DNA from 2 places in the Alloalcanivorax sp. C16-1 genome. Region 1 is predicted to be linked to the other one. Evidence: predicted binding sites of a transcription regulator. Region 1 holds the regulator's gene; the other holds the start of a gene.
The links. Region 1 encodes PhoB, which activates phosphate uptake and scavenging genes when phosphate is short. Its sites were predicted from a motif close to TGTCATANNNNTGTCANA; they were not measured.
Positions count from the first base shown of each region.

Region 2: a site for PhoB is predicted at 2,249-2,266, ahead of ppk1 (polyphosphate kinase 1). Genes of this name have one in related genera too.

Region 1 is NZ_JBKFTK010000001.1:1,145,166-1,153,889, reverse strand. It holds gene ACLD0W_RS05485 (hypothetical protein) at 1-450, opposite strand, end outside; gene ACLD0W_RS05480 (hypothetical protein) at 545-916, opposite strand; gene ACLD0W_RS05475 (NAD(P)/FAD-dependent oxidoreductase) at 938-2,089, opposite strand; gene rd (rubredoxin) at 2,147-2,311, opposite strand; gene ACLD0W_RS05465 (chorismate--pyruvate lyase family protein) at 2,539-3,057, shown strand; gene ubiA (4-hydroxybenzoate octaprenyltransferase) at 3,061-3,942, shown strand; gene phoB (phosphate regulon transcriptional regulator PhoB) at 4,026-4,730, shown strand; gene phoR (phosphate regulon sensor histidine kinase PhoR) at 4,943-6,253, shown strand; gene ACLD0W_RS05445 (SlyX family protein) at 6,315-6,521, opposite strand; gene ACLD0W_RS05440 (TetR/AcrR family transcriptional regulator) at 6,569-7,162, opposite strand; yybP-ykoY riboswitch at 7,263-7,423, shown strand; gene ACLD0W_RS05435 (TMEM165/GDT1 family protein) at 7,477-8,025, shown strand; gene ACLD0W_RS05430 (YaeQ family protein) at 8,043-8,594, shown strand; gene arsB (ACR3 family arsenite efflux transporter) at 8,686-8,724, opposite strand, start outside.
Region 2 is NZ_JBKFTK010000001.1:1,379,265-1,387,988, reverse strand. It holds gene ACLD0W_RS06620 (TonB-dependent siderophore receptor) at 26-2,131, opposite strand; gene ppk1 (polyphosphate kinase 1) at 2,316-4,403, shown strand; gene ppx (exopolyphosphatase) at 4,429-5,919, opposite strand; gene trxA (thioredoxin TrxA) at 6,090-6,416, shown strand; gene rho (transcription termination factor Rho) at 6,896-8,155, shown strand; gene ACLD0W_RS06595 (hypothetical protein) at 8,278-8,724, opposite strand, start outside.

The sequences.
Region 1 (8,724 bases):
TTCCACGTAGTAGCCGGGGGAATAGACGGTGTCGTAGCCGGCGCCCAGGGACGGGCCGTAGCCCTGATTGAGGCGGGGCGGCACATAGTCGGCGCGCACTTCGGCCTTCAGGAAGGACACTGCCAGCACGCCGTCGGCGCCGCTGCGGTCCACCGCCTTTTCCACGCGCCGGCGCAGGTCGTCGCCGTCGGCGGCGCCTTCCAACCGGCGGTGGGCCAGGTACACATGGCGCACCCGGTCGCGCAGGGCCTCGCCCAGGGCGTTCTCCACCGCCACCCGGTCCTGGTCATCGTTGATCAGGGCGATCACGAACAGGCTTTCGAAGCGCGGCTGCGCGGCGTCCGGCGTGTTCCAGCCGGACACCACCTCGGTGGGGGTGGCGCAGCCGGCCAGGGCGAGAGCGAGGGCCAGGGAGAAAAGTATCGAAACGGTGCGTCGCGGCGCGGTCATGGGGCATCCTTTCGGTTGGCGGGGGAAAATCCGTATCCCCATGCTAACCGGCCCGGCCGGTGACGCAACCGACACGGATCAAGACCCGGGGCGGTCAGGCCTTGCCGGCGATGAATTTCATCAGCGTCATGAACCACATCAGGTGGCCCGGGTCGCCCTCCACCTTGATGTCACCGGCCTGCATGCCTTCCATGAAGGCCATCTGGTTCTTGCCGGACGCCTTGAGGGTACGAAACGCGTAGTCCGCGTCCTTGAAGTTGAGCGTCACCGACGGGGTCGGGTGCAGGCCACCCTTGCTGGCCACATGCCCCGGCCGGAAGTGGTACCAGCGGGCGGCGCGCCCGTTGAAGGTGCGCCACTGCATCACCACGTCACGATGCTCGAGCTGTTTGCGAAAGCCCGGGTGGCGGCGGGCCAGCCAGGCCAGCCGCCAACCCAAAACCAGCAGGATCAAACGGAATTTCATCGGGTCTCCAGCCGGCCGCCGTCAGGGCATCAGCGCGGGCAGTTCCTTGTTGAGTTTGAGCTTTTCCTTAACCGCTTCGCCGGTGAGGGCGTAGCCGCGCAGGGCGCCTTCCTGATCGCGGAACAGGGCCTGCACGTCGTTGCCGTCGGCCTGGATGTCCCATTCACCGTCCAGTTCTTCCGGCGGCGGGCACACCACCACCGGGCAGGCCGGGGTCTTGATGGTCACCGGCATCACGCCGTAGCTCACCGGGGTGGGCTCGCCGGCCAGGGTTTTGGCCAGGGCCCGGGCGCCGGCCATCAGCGGCAGCACGTAGGGCAGCACATGGCCTTCCACCTCGGCGCAGTCACCCAGGGCATAGACGTTGTCGGCGCTGGTGCGCAGGGTACGGTCGGTGAGGATGCCACGGTTGGTGCGCAGGCCGGCGTCCTTGGCGATGTCGATGCGCGGCCGCAGGCCGATGGCGGACAGCACCAGGTCGGATTTCAGGTGGGTGCCGTCGGACAGCTCGGTGACCAGGCCGGCGCCGTCCCGGTCGTGGTGCACCGCTTTGGCCAGCGGGCCGAAATGAAACGTCACGCCCAGGCTTTCCAGGCCGCGCCCCACGGCGGCGGAGGCCGGCTCCGGCAACAGCATGGGCAGGCAGCGGCCCAGGGGTTCCACCAGGTTTACCTGGAAGCCGCCGTTGGACAGGTCGTTGGCGAACTCGCAGCCAATCAGGCCGCCGCCCAGAATGGTGACGCTCTTCTTGCCGTCCAGGGCCTGGCGGAAGCGGGCGTAATCCATCAGGTCGTTGACCGAGAACACCTCGCCCACCGCGTCGCCTTCCAGCGGCGGCGTCCAGGTGTCGGCACCCAGGGCCAGCACCAGGGCGCTGTAATCCAGGTGGTCGTCCGGCAGCAGCACCCGTTGCTTGTCGGTGTCGATGCCGGCCACGTGGACGCCGGTGCGCACGGTAACGTTGAACTGCTCGGCCACCTGCTCCGGCGTGGCCATGGCCAGGTCGTCGGCGCTTTTTTCCTTGGTGAAGCCGGTGGAGAGCATGGGCTTGGAGTAGTTGCGCCCGTCGTCGGCGGTGAGCACCACCACCGGCGTTTCCTTGTCCAGCTTGCGGAATTCCTTGACCGTGTTGAAACCGGCCAGGCCGGATCCGATAACGACGATGGGGTTCATGGCGGGTCCTGGGTCATCTTGCGGTGAGTGGCGAACAGAAAAACGGGCCGGGGTGGTTCAGATTTCGATCATCTCGAAGTCTTCCTTGCCCACGCCGCAGTCCGGGCACACCCAGTCTTCCGGCACATCTTCCCATTTGGTACCGGGCTCGATGCCTTCCTCGGGCAGGCCTTCTTCTTCATCGTAGATGAAGCCGCACACCACGCATTCCCATTTCTTCATGCTTAAACCTCGTTTCGTCGGAAGCCGGGCCCGGGTAGACGGGCCGTTCCAGGGGCCCGCTAACGTAGCCACGGCCGCCGTAAAAATCAATGACAGTGGATAATGGCACCTTTGCCGGGCGGCCATGCCGCGCCGCCCCGTGGGGGTAAGCAGGGTTCGTGCCGACCCTTGATCGAACGGTCATCCTGGGCCATAGTCCCCGCGCCCGCCGCGATTGAGCGAACACCATGCCCGATACCGCCCTGCGCGCCGATACCCGCTGGCGCGCCCAGGAACGCCTTGTTCTGCCTCCCCTGATCCGTGATTGGCTGGCGGACCCCGGTTCGCTGACCGCCCGGCTGCGCCGCCACGGTCCATTCCGGGTAGCCCCGCGTGATGGCGCCATCGAACGCCCGACCCTGGAAGAGCAGGCCCAGCTGGGGCGCATCGGTCGCCAGTACGCCCTGATCCGCGAAGTGACTCTGTATGTCCACGAGCAGCCGGTGGTGGAAGCGCGCAGCGTGCTGCCGCTGGCCACCCTGGCCAACGCCAACCGCAGCCTGGGCCATATGGGCAGCCGTTCCCTGGGCAGCGAGCTGTACCGCCGGCCCCTGGCGCACCGCGATCAGGTGTGGGTGCGCTTCGGCCTCAGCCCCACTGGCCAGGGGCCCTGTTGGGGGCGACAATCCCGGTTCGTGAAGCGTGGCCGGCCGCTGCTGGTGGCCGAGCACTTTCTGCCCGCGCTGTGGGAACTGATAAGGGACTGACCTATGCTCGCCTTCGTGGAGCACCGCTGGCCCTCGCTGTGGCCCTGGATTCAGCTGATGCGGCTGGACCGGCCGATCGGCAGCATGCTGCTGATGTGGCCCACGCTGTGGGCCCTGTGGATCGCCGGCGACGGGACCCCCAGCCTCAAGCACATCGTGATTTTCGTGCTCGGTGTCTATGTGATGCGCGCCGCCGGCTGCGTGATCAACGATTTCGCCGACCGCGACTTCGACGGCCACGTGACGCGCACCCGGGAGCGGCCGCTGGCCACCGGCGCACTGAGCGTCAAACAGGCGCTGCTGCTGTTCTGCGGCCTGGGCCTGCTGGCCTTCGTGCTGGTGCTGTTCCTGAACCGCTTCACCCTGCTGCTGTCGTTCGGCGGCCTGGCCCTGGCCATGCTCTATCCCTTCACCAAGCGCTTCACCTATCTGCCACAACTGTTTTTGGGCGCCGCCTTCAGCTGGGCGATTCCCATGGCGTTCGCGGCGGAGACCGGCGCCGTGCCCGAGATCGCCTGGCTGCTGTTCGTCACCAACCTGCTGTGGACGGTGGGCTACGACACCGAGTACGCCATGTGCGACCGGGAGGACGACCTCAAGATCGGCGTGAAGAGCACCGCCATCCTGTTCGGCGACCTGGACCGGCTGATGGTGGGCGTGCTGCAGGCGCTGACCCTGGTGGCGCTGTGGCTGGTGGGCCAGCGGCTGGGGCTGAGCGGGCCCTGGTACCTGGGCCTGGCCGGCATGGCGGCCGGATTCGTGCACCAGCAGTGGCGCATCCGCTACCGCCAGCCGGGGCCGTGCTTTCAGGCGTTTCTCAGCAACCACTGGGCCGGCGCCAGTGTGTTCGCCGGCCTTTATTTTCATTACCTGATCAGCGCCTGAAAAGGTGCTAATTTGTCATCAGGATGTCATAAAAAGGCAATCTAATAGGGGCACTTCAACGGGAAAACCCAGAGAACGCCAATATGTCCCGCAACCGCATTCTGATCGTCGACGATGAACCCGCCATCCGCGAAATGGTGGCGGTGGCCCTGGAATTGGCCGATTTCGATGTGCTGGAGGCCGAGAACGCCCAGCGCGCCCATGAACGCATCGTCGATGAACGCCCCGACCTGGTCCTGCTGGACTGGATGCTGCCCTCGGTGAGCGGTATCGAGCTGGCGCGTCGCCTCAAGCGCGAGGACGCCACCGCCGAGGTGCCGATCATCATGCTCACGGCCAAGAGCGAGGAAGACAACAAGATCCAGGGCCTGGACGTGGGCGCCGACGATTACATCACCAAGCCGTTTTCCACCCGCGAGCTGATTTCGCGGATCAAGGCGGTGCTGCGCCGGTCCTCGGCGGCGGCGGCGGAGAAGGCCATCGATGTGGAGGGGCTGTGTCTGGATCCGGTGAGCCATCGCATCAGCGCCCATGGCGATCCGGTGGACATGGGCCCCACCGAGTACCGGCTGCTGGAGTTCTTCATGAGCCATCAGGAGCGCGCCTATTCCCGGACCCAGTTGCTGGATCAGGTGTGGGGGGCGAACGTGTACGTGGAGGATCGCACCATCGATGTGCATATCCGGCGGTTGCGCAAGGCGTTGGCGCCGCATGGGTTTGACGGGTTTATTCAGACGGTGCGGGGGACGGGTTATCGGTTCTCGGTGAAGACCAGCCAGGCTTCGTAACTCCAGATTGAGGGGCGCGGGAAGAGCAGGCCCGGTCCCGGACACGCCGCGAGTACATCCTTGTAGGCTCGAGCTGGCCATCCCTGGCCAGCTACGGTCCGGGACCGGGCCTGCTCTTCCCGCTTCGCGTTAACCGCCGTGACGCCTTGCTGGTTTGGGGTTAGTGTGCGGTTAGGTATTTTGAGACGTTTTTCATGAAGCATCCCTCCGGTATGCGGGCCAGTCTGGCCAAGGAAGTGAATCGGATTCTGATTCTGGTGGCGGCCGGGGTGGCGTTGTGTGTGTTGTGGCGCAGTGTGTGGCCGTTGGTGGCGGTGCTGGGGTTGTACATTGTGTGGAGCACGCGGCAGTTGTTCGCGTTGTACGTGTGGCTGGTGCGCGAGGAGCATACCGATCCGCCGGACAGCGTGGGGCTGTGGGGCGAGTTCTATACCCGGCTGGAGCATCTGTTCCGCCAGGAGCGGCGGGCGCAGGACAACCTGCAGGGCATCATCCAGCGGGCCCAGGCGTCGGTGAACGCCCTGGAGGACGTGGTGGTGATGATCGACCGCCATGGTCATCTGGAGTATTGGAACCACGCCGCCGAGCGGCATCTGGGGTTTCGGCCGGATAAGGATCTGGGCCAGCCGCTGACCAACCTGATGCGCCATCCGCGCTTTACCGATTACCTCAGCCAGGGGCGCTTCAACGAGCCGCTGGAAATTCCTTCCCCGGTCAACGACAGCCGCATTCTGCAGTTCCGGATCACCGAGTTCGGCGAGGGGGATCAGTTGATCCTGGCGCGGGATATGACCCGGCTTCATCACCTGGAAGAGATGCGCAAGGACTTCGTGGCCAACGTGAGCCACGAACTGAAAACGCCGCTGACCGTGCTCAAGGGGTATCTGGAGACGCTGCAGGATACGGTGCCGGAGGAGCAGACCCGGTTACGCCGGGCGCTGCAGCAGATGAGTACGCAAAGCCACCGCATGGAGGCGCTGGTCAACGATCTGCTGCTGCTGTCACGGTTGGAGAACACCAAGGCGGACAACACCGGTCAGGCGGTGGCGGTGCACGGCATGCTGCACCGCATGCGCGAGAGTGCCCTGGCGCTGATGCCGGAGAAACACCACCGGATCACGCTGACCGTACCGGAGGACGCGCGGCTGCTGGCCAATCCGGCGGAGCTGGAAAGCGCCTTCGGCAATCTGATCACCAACGCGGTGAAGTACACCCCGGCGGAGGGCCACATTCATATCCAGTGGTGGCGCGACGACCAGGGCGGGCATTTGTCGGTGACCGACGACGGCGTGGGCATCGACCCGCAGCACATTCCGCGCCTTACCGAGCGCTTCTACCGGCCGGACAACAGCCGCGTCACCCAGACCGGCGGTACCGGGCTGGGGCTGGCCATCGTCAAACACGTGATGCTGCGCCACGACGGCAAGCTGGAAATCCAGAGCGCCCTGGGCAAGGGCAGCACTTTCACCTGCCACTTTCCGCCGGCCCGGCTGGTGGACAAGCCCGCCGTGGCGAACACCTGACGCACCCGATCATCGACCACCGCCGTAGCAGCGGCCGGGCGGCATTCCGCTTAAGCCGCGATCAGTAGTGCGGGGGCGGCGCGTCCTGGATGCGCAGGGCCGCCAGCTCTTCACCCTGTTCCACCACCCGGTCGACCAGTTTGCGGCAGGCGGTTTCCAGCTCGTCCAGCTTGCGCTGCTGGTCGGCGACCACCTGGTTAAGGCTGGCCACCAGATCTTCCTGGTAGGCCAGCTTGGTTTCGATATCGAGAAAACGGTCTTCGCTCATGGCACCTCCTGAACCGGAGCGGCAGTATAGCGCTCCACCGCCTGGCGCTACACGGCGCCGGCCAGCACCGACTGCGCCAAATCCAGCGGGTCCTCTTCCAGCCAGTCCAGCTGCCCGTCCAGCGACAGTTGCGACAGGCCATGGACCAGCGCCCAGGCGCGCAGGGCCGCGCGGGTGACCCGGGCCGGCTCCGGCGCCTCGCCGGGCCAGCCCCGCACCACCGCCTGACGCAGGGCCTCGAAGGACGCCCGGGACGCCTCGCTCAATTCATCACCGCGCCGGTGCGGCGGAATCACGCTGAACATCAGCCCGAACAGAGCCGGATGCTGGTGGGCGAAGCGGATATAGCTGCGCCCGGCGGCCAGCAGCTGGTCACCGTCGGCGGCGCGGGCCTCCGCGTCCTGCTGGGCGGCGCTGAGGCGCCGGAACCCTTCCGACGCCAGCGCCTGCAGCAGCGCCTCCTTGTTGGCGAAATGCCGGTAACTGGCATTGGCGGTGACGCCCACCCGACGGGCCAGTTCGCGGAGACTGAAGCCGTTGTCGCCATTCTCCGACAGCAGCGCCAGGCCTTCTTCCACCAGGGCGCGGCGCAGGTCGCCGTGGTGATAGCGGGCGGCTGGCATTTTCGTTGATGAGGGCACCGTGCAACTTCCTTCCGTTCGTATGTTTACAACATACACATGAGGTCACGGGGAGCCCAGCGTTGCGCGCTTGATTTAAGCCCCTGCCGCCGCTAAGGTTATCGCCGTCTTGGGGGAGTAGTCGCCGGGCCACCCCGCCCTGACGGTCGTCAACATATTTGCGCCTCAATGCGCATGGCGGCCGTGTCCCGCACGCGAAGCCTTTCGCGCCGCGGTATCGACGAGACCTGAGGCATTGTCCGTATTCCGCGGGGGCGGGATCGACGGGCGATGTCTCTGGTTATTGGTCGATCCCGCCCCCCTAAGGAACTCCGTTGGACGCTTTTCTCTCTTCCACCCTGCTGGTCGCCCTGGGCGAAATCGGCGATAAAACCCAATTGCTGTCCCTGGCCCTGGTGGTGCGCTATCGCAAGCCCTGGCCGATCCTCGCCGGCGTGATCGTCGCCACCCTGGTCAACCACGGCATCAGCGTCTGGTTCGGCGACTGGCTGGCCGGCGCCATTCCGACCCACTGGCTGCGGTGGATTCTGGGTTTGAGCTTTATCGCCCTGGGCCTGTGGATGCTGATTCCCGACAAGGACGAGGAAGTCGGGGATAAGTACCGCTTCGGCCCCTTCCTGACCAGCCTGGTGCTGTTCTTCATCGCCGAGATCGGCGACAAGACCCAGGTGGCCACGGTGGCCCTGGCGGTGCGTTTCCAGGAATTCTGGCCGGTGCTTCTGGGCACCACCACGGGTATGATCGCCGCCAATCTGCCGGTGATCTGGGTGGCCCACCGTCTCGCCAGCGAGCGTTTCGAGGTGTGGGCCCACCGGATCAGCGCCGCCCTGTTCATCGCCTTCGGTGTCTGGGCACTGATCTGACCTGGGGAGAAACCCGCATGGCGCTGACCGCCACCATCCACAAAGCGGAACTGACCGTCTCGGACATGGACCGGGATTACTACGCCACCCACAACCTGACGGTGGCGTTGCACCCCTCCGAAACCGAGGCGCGCATGATGCTGCGGCTGATGGCGTTCGCCCTGAATGCCCACCAGGATCTGTCCTTTACCCGTGGGCTTTCCAGCACCGAGGAACCGGACCTGTGGCAGCACGAGCCGGATCAAACACTGACACACTGGATTGAACTGGGCATGCCCGACGAAAAGCGGCTGCGTAAAGCCTGCGGCCTCGCCCGCCGTGTCACCGTTTACGTCTACGGGCAACGCGGCCCCCAGGTTTGGTGGGAAGGCATGCGCGACAAGGTTCGGCGTTTTGGGAATCTGCGCATTATCAACGTGGACCCGGCCAGCGAGGCCGCTCTGGCCGAATGCTGCCAACGCCAGATGCAATTGCAGGCGATGATCCAGGACGGGCAGCTCTGGCTCGGGGATACCGGCCACTCCGTCGAGATCCGACTGACTGCCTGGCATGTGGGCGACGCGTTCTAAAAAACGGCTACAAGCTTCAAGCGGCAAGCTACAAGCGAAAACCTGTCCGCTCCGCCGGACCTGCTTGCGGCTTGTAGCTTGAAGCTTGCAACTATTCTTCCTCGAACCAGCCCCGGGTGCGATTAACGAT
Region 2 (8,724 bases), 230 kb from region 1:
CGGCTTTCGCCGGCCTTTTTTGTTTTCAGAAGCGGTAACCGACTTCGCCGATCACCACGCGGCGCTCGCCATAGCCGCAGTCGTAGCCGGGCCCGCGACACCAGGAAACGAATTCCTTGTCCGCCAGGTTCTTGCCGGTGAGGGTGAAATCCCAGGGGCCGGTGGAATAACCGAGCATGGCGTCGTACAGAGTCACCGACGGCACGTCCGGGCCGGCGCCATTGCCGTAGTCGGAGCCCACGGTGTCGCCCTGGTAGCGCACGCCGGCGCCAACACGCAGGCCATTCTCCCACTGGTACTTGCTCCAGGCTGACGCCACTTCCTCCGCCACATAGGGCAGGCGCTCGCCGGTGGAATCCTCCTTGGCGTCCAGCCGGGTGTAGTTGGCCAGCAGGGACAGGTTTTGCCATTGCTTGATCACGGAGATCTCCCAGCCGTCCACGGTGGCGCCCACCTGCTCCAGGCTGTTCGGCGAGTTGCCGTCGATCACCCGATTGTTTTCCTCGATATCGAACCAGGCCGCTTCCACCGACAGGTCCTTGTTCGGCGACAGGTATTTGACGCCCACTTCCCGCTGTTCACCGGTGCTGGCGTCCAGACTCTGACCACTGCCGTCGGTGCCCAGGTTGGGCACGAACGACTCGGAATAGCTCACGTAGGGCGAAATGCCGGAGTCAAACCGATACATCAGCCCCAGCCGCGCGGTGGTCTCGCTGTCCGAGGACTTGGTGTCGGCCCCGTTCACCGCCAGCACCTTGTTGGTGCTGTCGTCGTAGCGCAGCGCGCCGGATACCACCACCCGATCGATCTCCATATGATCGATCACATAGATACCGTTCTGTTTAATCTCGTTGTCGTTGGCGTCCTGCGGATCGAGCACCGCGTAGTTGACGTTGCCGTACTGCGGGTCATAGACGTTCAGGTCGGTGCCGGCGCCGGTGAAGCTGTTGTCCTCGGTCCACAGCGCGTCCTGACGGTCGACCCCGAACACCACGTTATGACGGGTGGGCCCCAACAGAACGTCACCTTCCAGGCGAACATCAAAGTTGGTGATCTCGGTGCCCTTGTCGCTCATGTAAATGGTGCGCGCGATGGTGCCGTCGGCCAGCGGGTAGGTCGGCGAGATGGTGGCCCAGTGCTCGCGGGTCTCGGTTTCGGTTTCGGTGTAGCGGCCGGTAAAGCCCAGCGACCATTCGCTGTTGAGGCGGTGATCCACGAACAGCGTCACCTCGTCCTTGCGGCGATCGTAACGGTCCCAGCCCGGTTCGCCGACGAAGGTTTCCGAGCCGATGTCACCCAGAGGGCCCGGATCGATGGTGCCCCGGGACGGCAGGAACTGGGCGGACACCGCGCCGTCGTTCTGCTGGCTGTTGAACAGCAGGCTCACCGTGGTGTCGTCGGTGGGCAGCCAGGTGATGGACGGCGCGAAGACGTAACCATTGTCGTCCACATAATCCACCTGGGTGCCGCTGTCCCGCTTCAAAGCCACCAGCCGATACAGCAGCTTGCCGTCCTCGGACAGGGGGCCGGTGATGTCGGCGGCGATCTGCTTGCGGTCGTAGGAACCTGCCTGGGCGTTGAGATAGCCTTCCTTGACCGGCTTCGGCAGTTTGGAAACGCCGTTGATGATGCCACCCAGGTCCGCCTGGCCGTACAACACCGAGGACGGGCCCTTCAGAACTTCGATTTTGGAAAGCCCGAAGGTATTCGGGCGCACGCTGTTGTAGGAGCCGTAGGAGGCGCGCAGGCCGTCGATGTACAGGGTCGGATTGAGGCCACGGATCTTGGCGGAATCGCCGCGGGTGTCGAAGCCAAAACTGCCCGAGTAAACGCCGGAGCTGTATTGCAGCGCGTCCTGGATGTTCTTGACGCCGGTGTCCTGGAAGAACTCTTGATCGATGACGGTGATCGCGAAGGGCTGACGCTCGGCGGCCACCTTCAGCTTGCCGGCGTCGGCGGGTTCGTCGGCGGTGATATAGGTTTCCTTGGGGGCTTCTTCTTCCACTTCCACCGGCGCCACGGTGCCGCTGGGGGACTGGGCCAGCGCGGTCGGTGCCCAGAGGGCGCCACCCAGGGTCAAAAAGGCGCCCACGACGAAACCACGGCCGCCGCCGATTGGCAACAATTGCATAGAATTACTCCGGACTTTAAGGCAAACAAGAATGGTTCGCATTATACGTATCATTCGCAGGCATGGAAGCCCTCCCCGCCGGGCTTCCACTGCGGTACTCTGGCCAAGGCGCCGCCCTGTCATGCCTCTGTCACAGTAATGTCATGGAATGGAGGCTCTTTCGCGTCCGGGCCGGGATCACGCCATGAATCACATCGCCAACCACCACCATGCCATCGACTTGGACAATCACGACTACTACATCAACCGCGAGCTAAGCCTGCTGCAGTTCAACCTGCGGGTGCTGGAACAGGCCATGGACGAGCACCATCCGTTGATGGAGCGGCTCAATTTTCTGCTGATTTTCTCGTCCAACATGGACGAGTTCTTCGAGATCCGCGTGGCCGGGCTGAAGAACCGGCTGGAAACCGGCACCGGGCAACCGGGCCCGGACGGCATGCTGGCCCAGGAGATCCTCGACGAAATCGCCCGCGTCACCCACGAGGCGGTGCAGCGCCAGTACCACATTCTGCAGGACATTCTGCTGCCGGCCCTGGCCGAGGAAGGGGTGCACTTTCTGCGTCGGGAGCACTGGACCCGGCGCCAGGCGGAGTGGGTGAAACGGTATTTCCGCGAGCAGGTCTATCCGGTGCTGACGCCGATCGCCCTGGACCCGGCCCACCCGTTCCCGCGGCTGGTGAACAAGAGCCTCAACTTCATCGTGCCGCTGGACGGCAAGGACGCCTTTGGCCGGTCCACCGGCCTGGCCATCGTGCCGGCGCCGCGCTCGCTGCCGCGTCTGATCCGGCTGCCGGCGCACATCTGCGAGAACGGCAACGACAACTTCATCTTTTTGTCGTCGATGATCCACGCCCACGTCAGCGACCTGTTCCCGGGCATGAGCGCCACCGGCTGCTACCAGTTCCGGGTCACCCGCAACGCCGATCTGGAAGTGGACGAGGACGCCGAGGACCTGGCCAGCGCCCTCAAGGGCGAGCTGCTGTCACGGCGCTACGGCGACGAGGTGCGGCTGGAAGTGGCGGACAACTGCCCCCGCCACCTGGTGGACTACCTGCTGGAGCAGTTCGAGCTCACCGCCCAGGACGCCTATGAAGTAAACGGCCCGGTGAACCTGGCGCGCATGTTCACCAGCGTCAACCGGCCCCGGCTGCACTACGCGCCGTTCACCCCGCGAATACCGTCGGCGCTGAAGAAACACGAAAGCGTGTTCGACGCCATCGACCAGGGCGACATCCTGCTGCACCACCCGTTCGAGAGCTTCAGCCCGGTGGTCAATCTGCTCGCCGAGGCGGCCCGGGACCCCAAGGTGCTGGCCATCAAGCAGACCCTCTACCGCACCGGCACCAACTCCGAGATCCTCGACCATCTGGAAACCGCCGCCCGCAACGGCAAGGAAGTGACCGCGGTGGTGGAGCTGCGCGCGCGCTTCGACGAGGAATCCAATATCGAAGGCGCCCGGCGGCTGCAGGAGGCCGGCGCCATGGTGGTGTACGGCGTGGTGGGCTACAAAACCCACGCCAAGATGCTGCTGGTGGTACGCCGCGACGGGGACGGCATCAAACGCTACGCGCACCTGGGCACCGGCAACTACCACACCAAGACCACGCGCATTTACACCGACTATGGTCTGATGACGGCGGAAAAGGGGCTGTGCCAGGACGTGCACAAGATCTTTCAGGAGCTCACCGGCATGGGCAAGGCGGCGCGCCTCAAGCACCTGAAGCATTCGCCGTTCACCCTGCATCCGAGCCTGATCAGCTGGATCGACTTCGAGACCGAACAGGCCCGGGCCGGCAAGCCGGCGCGCATCATCGCCAAGTTCAACTCGCTCACCGAGGGCCGCATCATGCAGGCCCTGTACCGGGCCAGTCAGGCTGGGGTGGAGATCGATCTGATCGTGCGCGGTATCTGCTGTCTGCGGCCGGGCATCGAGGGCCTGTCGGAGAACATCCGCGTGCGCTCCATCATCGGCCGATTCCTGGAACACACGCGCATCTACCATTTCCATCACGCCGGCGAGGATCTGCTGTACTGCTCCAGCGCCGACTGGATGGACCGCAATCTGTTCAACCGGGTGGAAACCTGCTTCCCGGTGAACGACCCGCTGCTCAAGCAGCGCATCCTCCGCGAGGGCCTGGATTATTATCTGCGCGACAACGCCCAGGCCTGGCGGTTGAACCCGGACGGCACCTACACGCGGCTGCAGCCGGCGGAGGGCGAGGCGCCGTTCCTGGCCCAGCAGGTCCTGCTGGAAGAACTGACCGGCGGCTGACCCGGCCGCTCCTACGGGCGTTTGCCTACAGGAGCGTGAGGGCGTAATCCGCGGCCTGGAAATACTCCTGTTCCTGCTCCAGATCCGCCAGGGTCAGCGGATGCTCCGCCAACCAGCCTTCCGGGAATGAGAGGGTCAGGGCCTGGCCGTCCACCGCCAGGCCCAGGGCCGGCACCGGCCCGTCGTTGCGGGCATGGTGCAACCGGCAGGCCAACCGCAGAATCAGGCACAGCCGCAGCCAGCGCGGCTGCTCGTCCTCGGGGCAATCGTTCAGTGCCGACAGCGGCAGCTTGCGGCGATGGCCGCGCACCAGCAGCGCCACCCCCTGCTGCTCCTGGCGAGAGAAGCCGGGCAGGTCGGAGTTCGACACCAGATAGGCGCCGTGCTTATGGAACTGGCTGTGCGACACCGCCAGCCCCACTTCGTGGAGCAGCGCCCCCCAGCGCAGGGTGTCCAGGGCCGCGTCGTCCTCCAGTTGCCAGACCGGCGCCACCTGCTCATAGAGGCTCCGGGCGGTGGCCCACACCCGTTCCGCCTGGGCCCGTTCCACATGGTGGCGGTTCATCAATGCCTGGATGCTGCGCTCGCGCACGTCCTCATGGCTGAAGCGGCCAAGCAGGTCGTAGAGCAGCCCTTCGCGCAGGGCACCGTTGGAGAACTGCATCCGCTCCAGGCCCAGCTGCTCGAAGATGCCCAGCAGGATCGCCAGGCCGGAGGCGAAGATCGGTTTGCGGTCGTCGCGCAGGCCCTTCAGATCCAGAGCGTCCACGCTGCCGGCCTTGATCGCCTTGCGGCGCGCCTTGTCGAGCCCCTCCAGGGACACGCCCTCGCCACTCCAGCCGTTCTCCTCGCACACCTGGGCGATGGCCTTGACGGTGCCCGACGCGCCCACCGCCTGGGCCCAGCCCAGCCGCCGGTAGTTGGCGTCGATGGAGAGCACTTCCTGGCGGGCGGCGGTGACCGCCTTACGGAACGCCGCCTCGGTGATGCGCCCCTCCGGGAAGAAGCGCTGCCCGTAGCTGACGCAGCCCATGTGCAGGGACTCGGTCTCCACCGCCTCGAACCGTTCGCCGATGATCAGCTCCGTGGAGCCGCCGCCGATGTCCACCACCAGCCGGGCGCCGGCGTCGTCGGCCAGGCTGTGGGCCACCCCCAGGTAGATCAGCCGGGCCTCCTCGCGCCCCGCCACCACCTCGATGTCATGCCCCAGCACGGCCTCGGCCCGGGCGATGAACTGATTGGCGTTACGGGCCATGCGCAGTGTGTTAGTGCCCACTACGCGCACATTGCCCCGGGGGATGCCGGTGATCCGCTGGCCGAAGCGCGCCAGGCAGTCCAGGGCGCGCTGCTGGGCCGCCTCGTCCAGCCGGTTGTCGCGGTCCAGGCCGGCGCCCAGCTGCACCTTCTCCGACAGGCTTTCCAGCACGCGCACCTCACCCTGCGCCTGACGGGCCACCACCATATGAAAGCTGTTCGACCCCAGATCGATGGCGGCCAGATGTTCAGGTTGTCGCAAAACCGTCTCCTCGGCGGTCCCCGGCCCGGCGCCCCCGATAGGCGACCCCTGTCGGCCCCATTGCCCGGCGCGCTTGAAATCCGCGCCCCAGACCCTGATATTAATGGCCCTCTGCACCGCCATGACACCATGGCGTGTTCACAATCCCGCGAGCCTAGCAGGAGAATTCAATGAGCGGCGAGATTATCAACGTGACCGACGCGGATTTCGAGGAGAAAGTCCTGAAAGCCGACGGTCCGGTTCTGGTGGACTACTGGGCGCCCTGGTGTGGCCCCTGCAAGATGGTGGCGCCGATTCTGGAGGATATCTCCGGTGAGTACGCGGATAAGCTGACCATCGCCAAGCTGAACATCGACGACAACCCGGAAACGCCGAGAAAATACGGCGTGCGCGGCATCCCCACCCTTACCGTGTTCAAAAACGGTGACGTGGAAGCCACCAAGGTGGGCGCGCTTTCCAAATCACAGCTCACCGCCTTCCTGGACAGCACGCTCTGACGCGAGCCGGCTCCAGGCGGTGGCTGCCCGGCCCGCGAAGACCGTGAACCCGGTCATCCGCGCGGGCTGGACAGCCTCCCGACCCGGTGGTACATTCCCGAGTCAGCGTATTCGCCCCCTCTGGCAGGGATTCCTGATCCGTCCGTTTTTCCGCCTTGTTTTCCATCGGGTTTGCAAAGCCCGCATTGTTAAGGCAATGTTCGGTCAGGGGTAATCATCGCAGCCGGCACCCGGGAAATCCGGTCCCCGCCGCGCGCTGATTCGCAAGGGTCACATCTTTAATCGTTCCCGTTCATTGCGTCAGGCCATATCCAAACCGGCTCTTTCATGCCGCCTCCGTGGCCGGCCGGTCCGGGCGATTTCAGCCAAAATAAGGGCACGGCGCCGGACAGAGCACCTGCCCCCGAAAATCGGACCATCGAGACACCTCCCCATGGTGTATTCCGTCAATTCATCTCTGGACACCCTGTAAAACTCCAATGAATCTTACCGAACTGAAACAGAAGCCGATCGGCGAACTGCTGGATATTGCCAAGGAACTCGGCCTGGAGAACCTGGCGCGAACCCGCAAACAGGACGTCATCTTCTCCATCCTCAAAAAGGCGGCCAAGAACGGCTCCGACATCTACGGTGACGGGGTTCTGGAGATCCTGCAGGACGGGTTCGGCTTTCTCCGCTCCGCGGAAGGCTCCTACCTGGCCGGTCCGGACGACATCTACGTCTCGCCCAGCCAGATCCGGCGCTTCAACCTGCGCACCGGCGACACCATTTCCGGCAAGATCCGGCCTCCCAAGGATGGCGAACGCTACTTCGCCATGCTCAAGGTCAACGAGATCAACACCGACAAGCCGGAAAACGCCAAGAACAAGATTCTGTTTGAAAACCTGACGCCGCTGTTCCCCACCGAACGCTTCGTCATGGAGATCGGCAACGGCTCCACCGAGGACATCACCTCCCGGGTGATCGACCTGGTGGCGCCCATCGGCAAAGGCCAACGGGGCCTGATCGTCGCCCCGCCGAAAGCCGGTAAAACCATGCTCCTCCAGAACATCGCCCACTCCATCGCCCGCAACAACCCCGAAGCCCACCTGATCGTCCTGCTGATCGACGAACGCCCCGAAGAGGTGACGGAAATGTCACGCACGGTGCGCGGTGAAGTGGTGGCTTCCACCTTCGACGAACCGCCGGCCCGCCACGTGCAAGTGGCCGAAATGGTGATCGAGAAGGCCAAGCGGCTGGTGGAACACAAACAGGACGTGGTGATTCTGCTCGACTCCATCACCCGCCTGGCGCGCGCCTACAACACCGTGCAGCCCAGCTCCGGCAAGGTGCTCACCGGTGGTGTCGACGCCCACGCCCTGGAAAAACCCAAGCGCTTCTTCGGCGCCGCCCGGAACATCGAGGAAGGCGGCAGCCTGACCATCCTCGCCACCGCCCTGGTGGAAACCGGCTCCAAGATGGACGAAGTGATCTACGAGGAGTTCAAGGGCACCGGCAACATGGAACTGCACCTGGACCGCAAGGTCTCCGAGAAACGCGTGTTCCCGGCCATGAACATCAAGCGCTCCGGCACCCGCCGCGAAGAACGGCTGGTCAGCGAAGACGAGCTGCAGAAAATGTGGATCCTGCGCAAGGTACTCCACCCCATGGACGAAATCGGCGCGGTGGAATTCCTCATCGACCGCATGAAGCAGACCAAGACCAACGCCGAGTTCTTCGACTCCATGAAGCGTAAGTAACACCGGCGGGCTTTCCACAAGACCCCGCAACGCAAAACGCCCCGGTCATCGCCGGGGCGTTTTGCGTTTAAGACCGGGCTCAACCACACCACTCAGCCCGGGCCTGAGGCCAAGAGAGGCGACTAGAATGGATCGCTGGTGGAGCGCTCATTCGACTTGATCTGTGCGAACCAGAAATTCGGCACCCAGTATTGCGGCGTCCCCGCATCCGAGACCGGGACAATCGGCGTTCCCGCGTAAGCGTTCAGGATCTTGATTGTGTGATTCATGCAGTTATTGCCGTTAAGCCAATAGCCCGCCTGCTTCACCTTTTCGGCCATTGCCCGGCCATTGTTTTCATTCGGACTGCCAGCGATAAGCGCCTTGTAGAACTGATAGGGCCAATTCGACACATGCGGTGTGTTTCCGGTGCGGAACGACATGAACATCTGCTCTTTTGAACCGGTCTGGATGTAGACGCCGTTGTAGTCACCGGGCTGGACAACCAGTTCACCGAAAATTTCGGTGGCGCCATAACACCATTGCCCATTAGAGAGCTTAAAGCCCCAGCCCGAGTGACCCAGATTCAA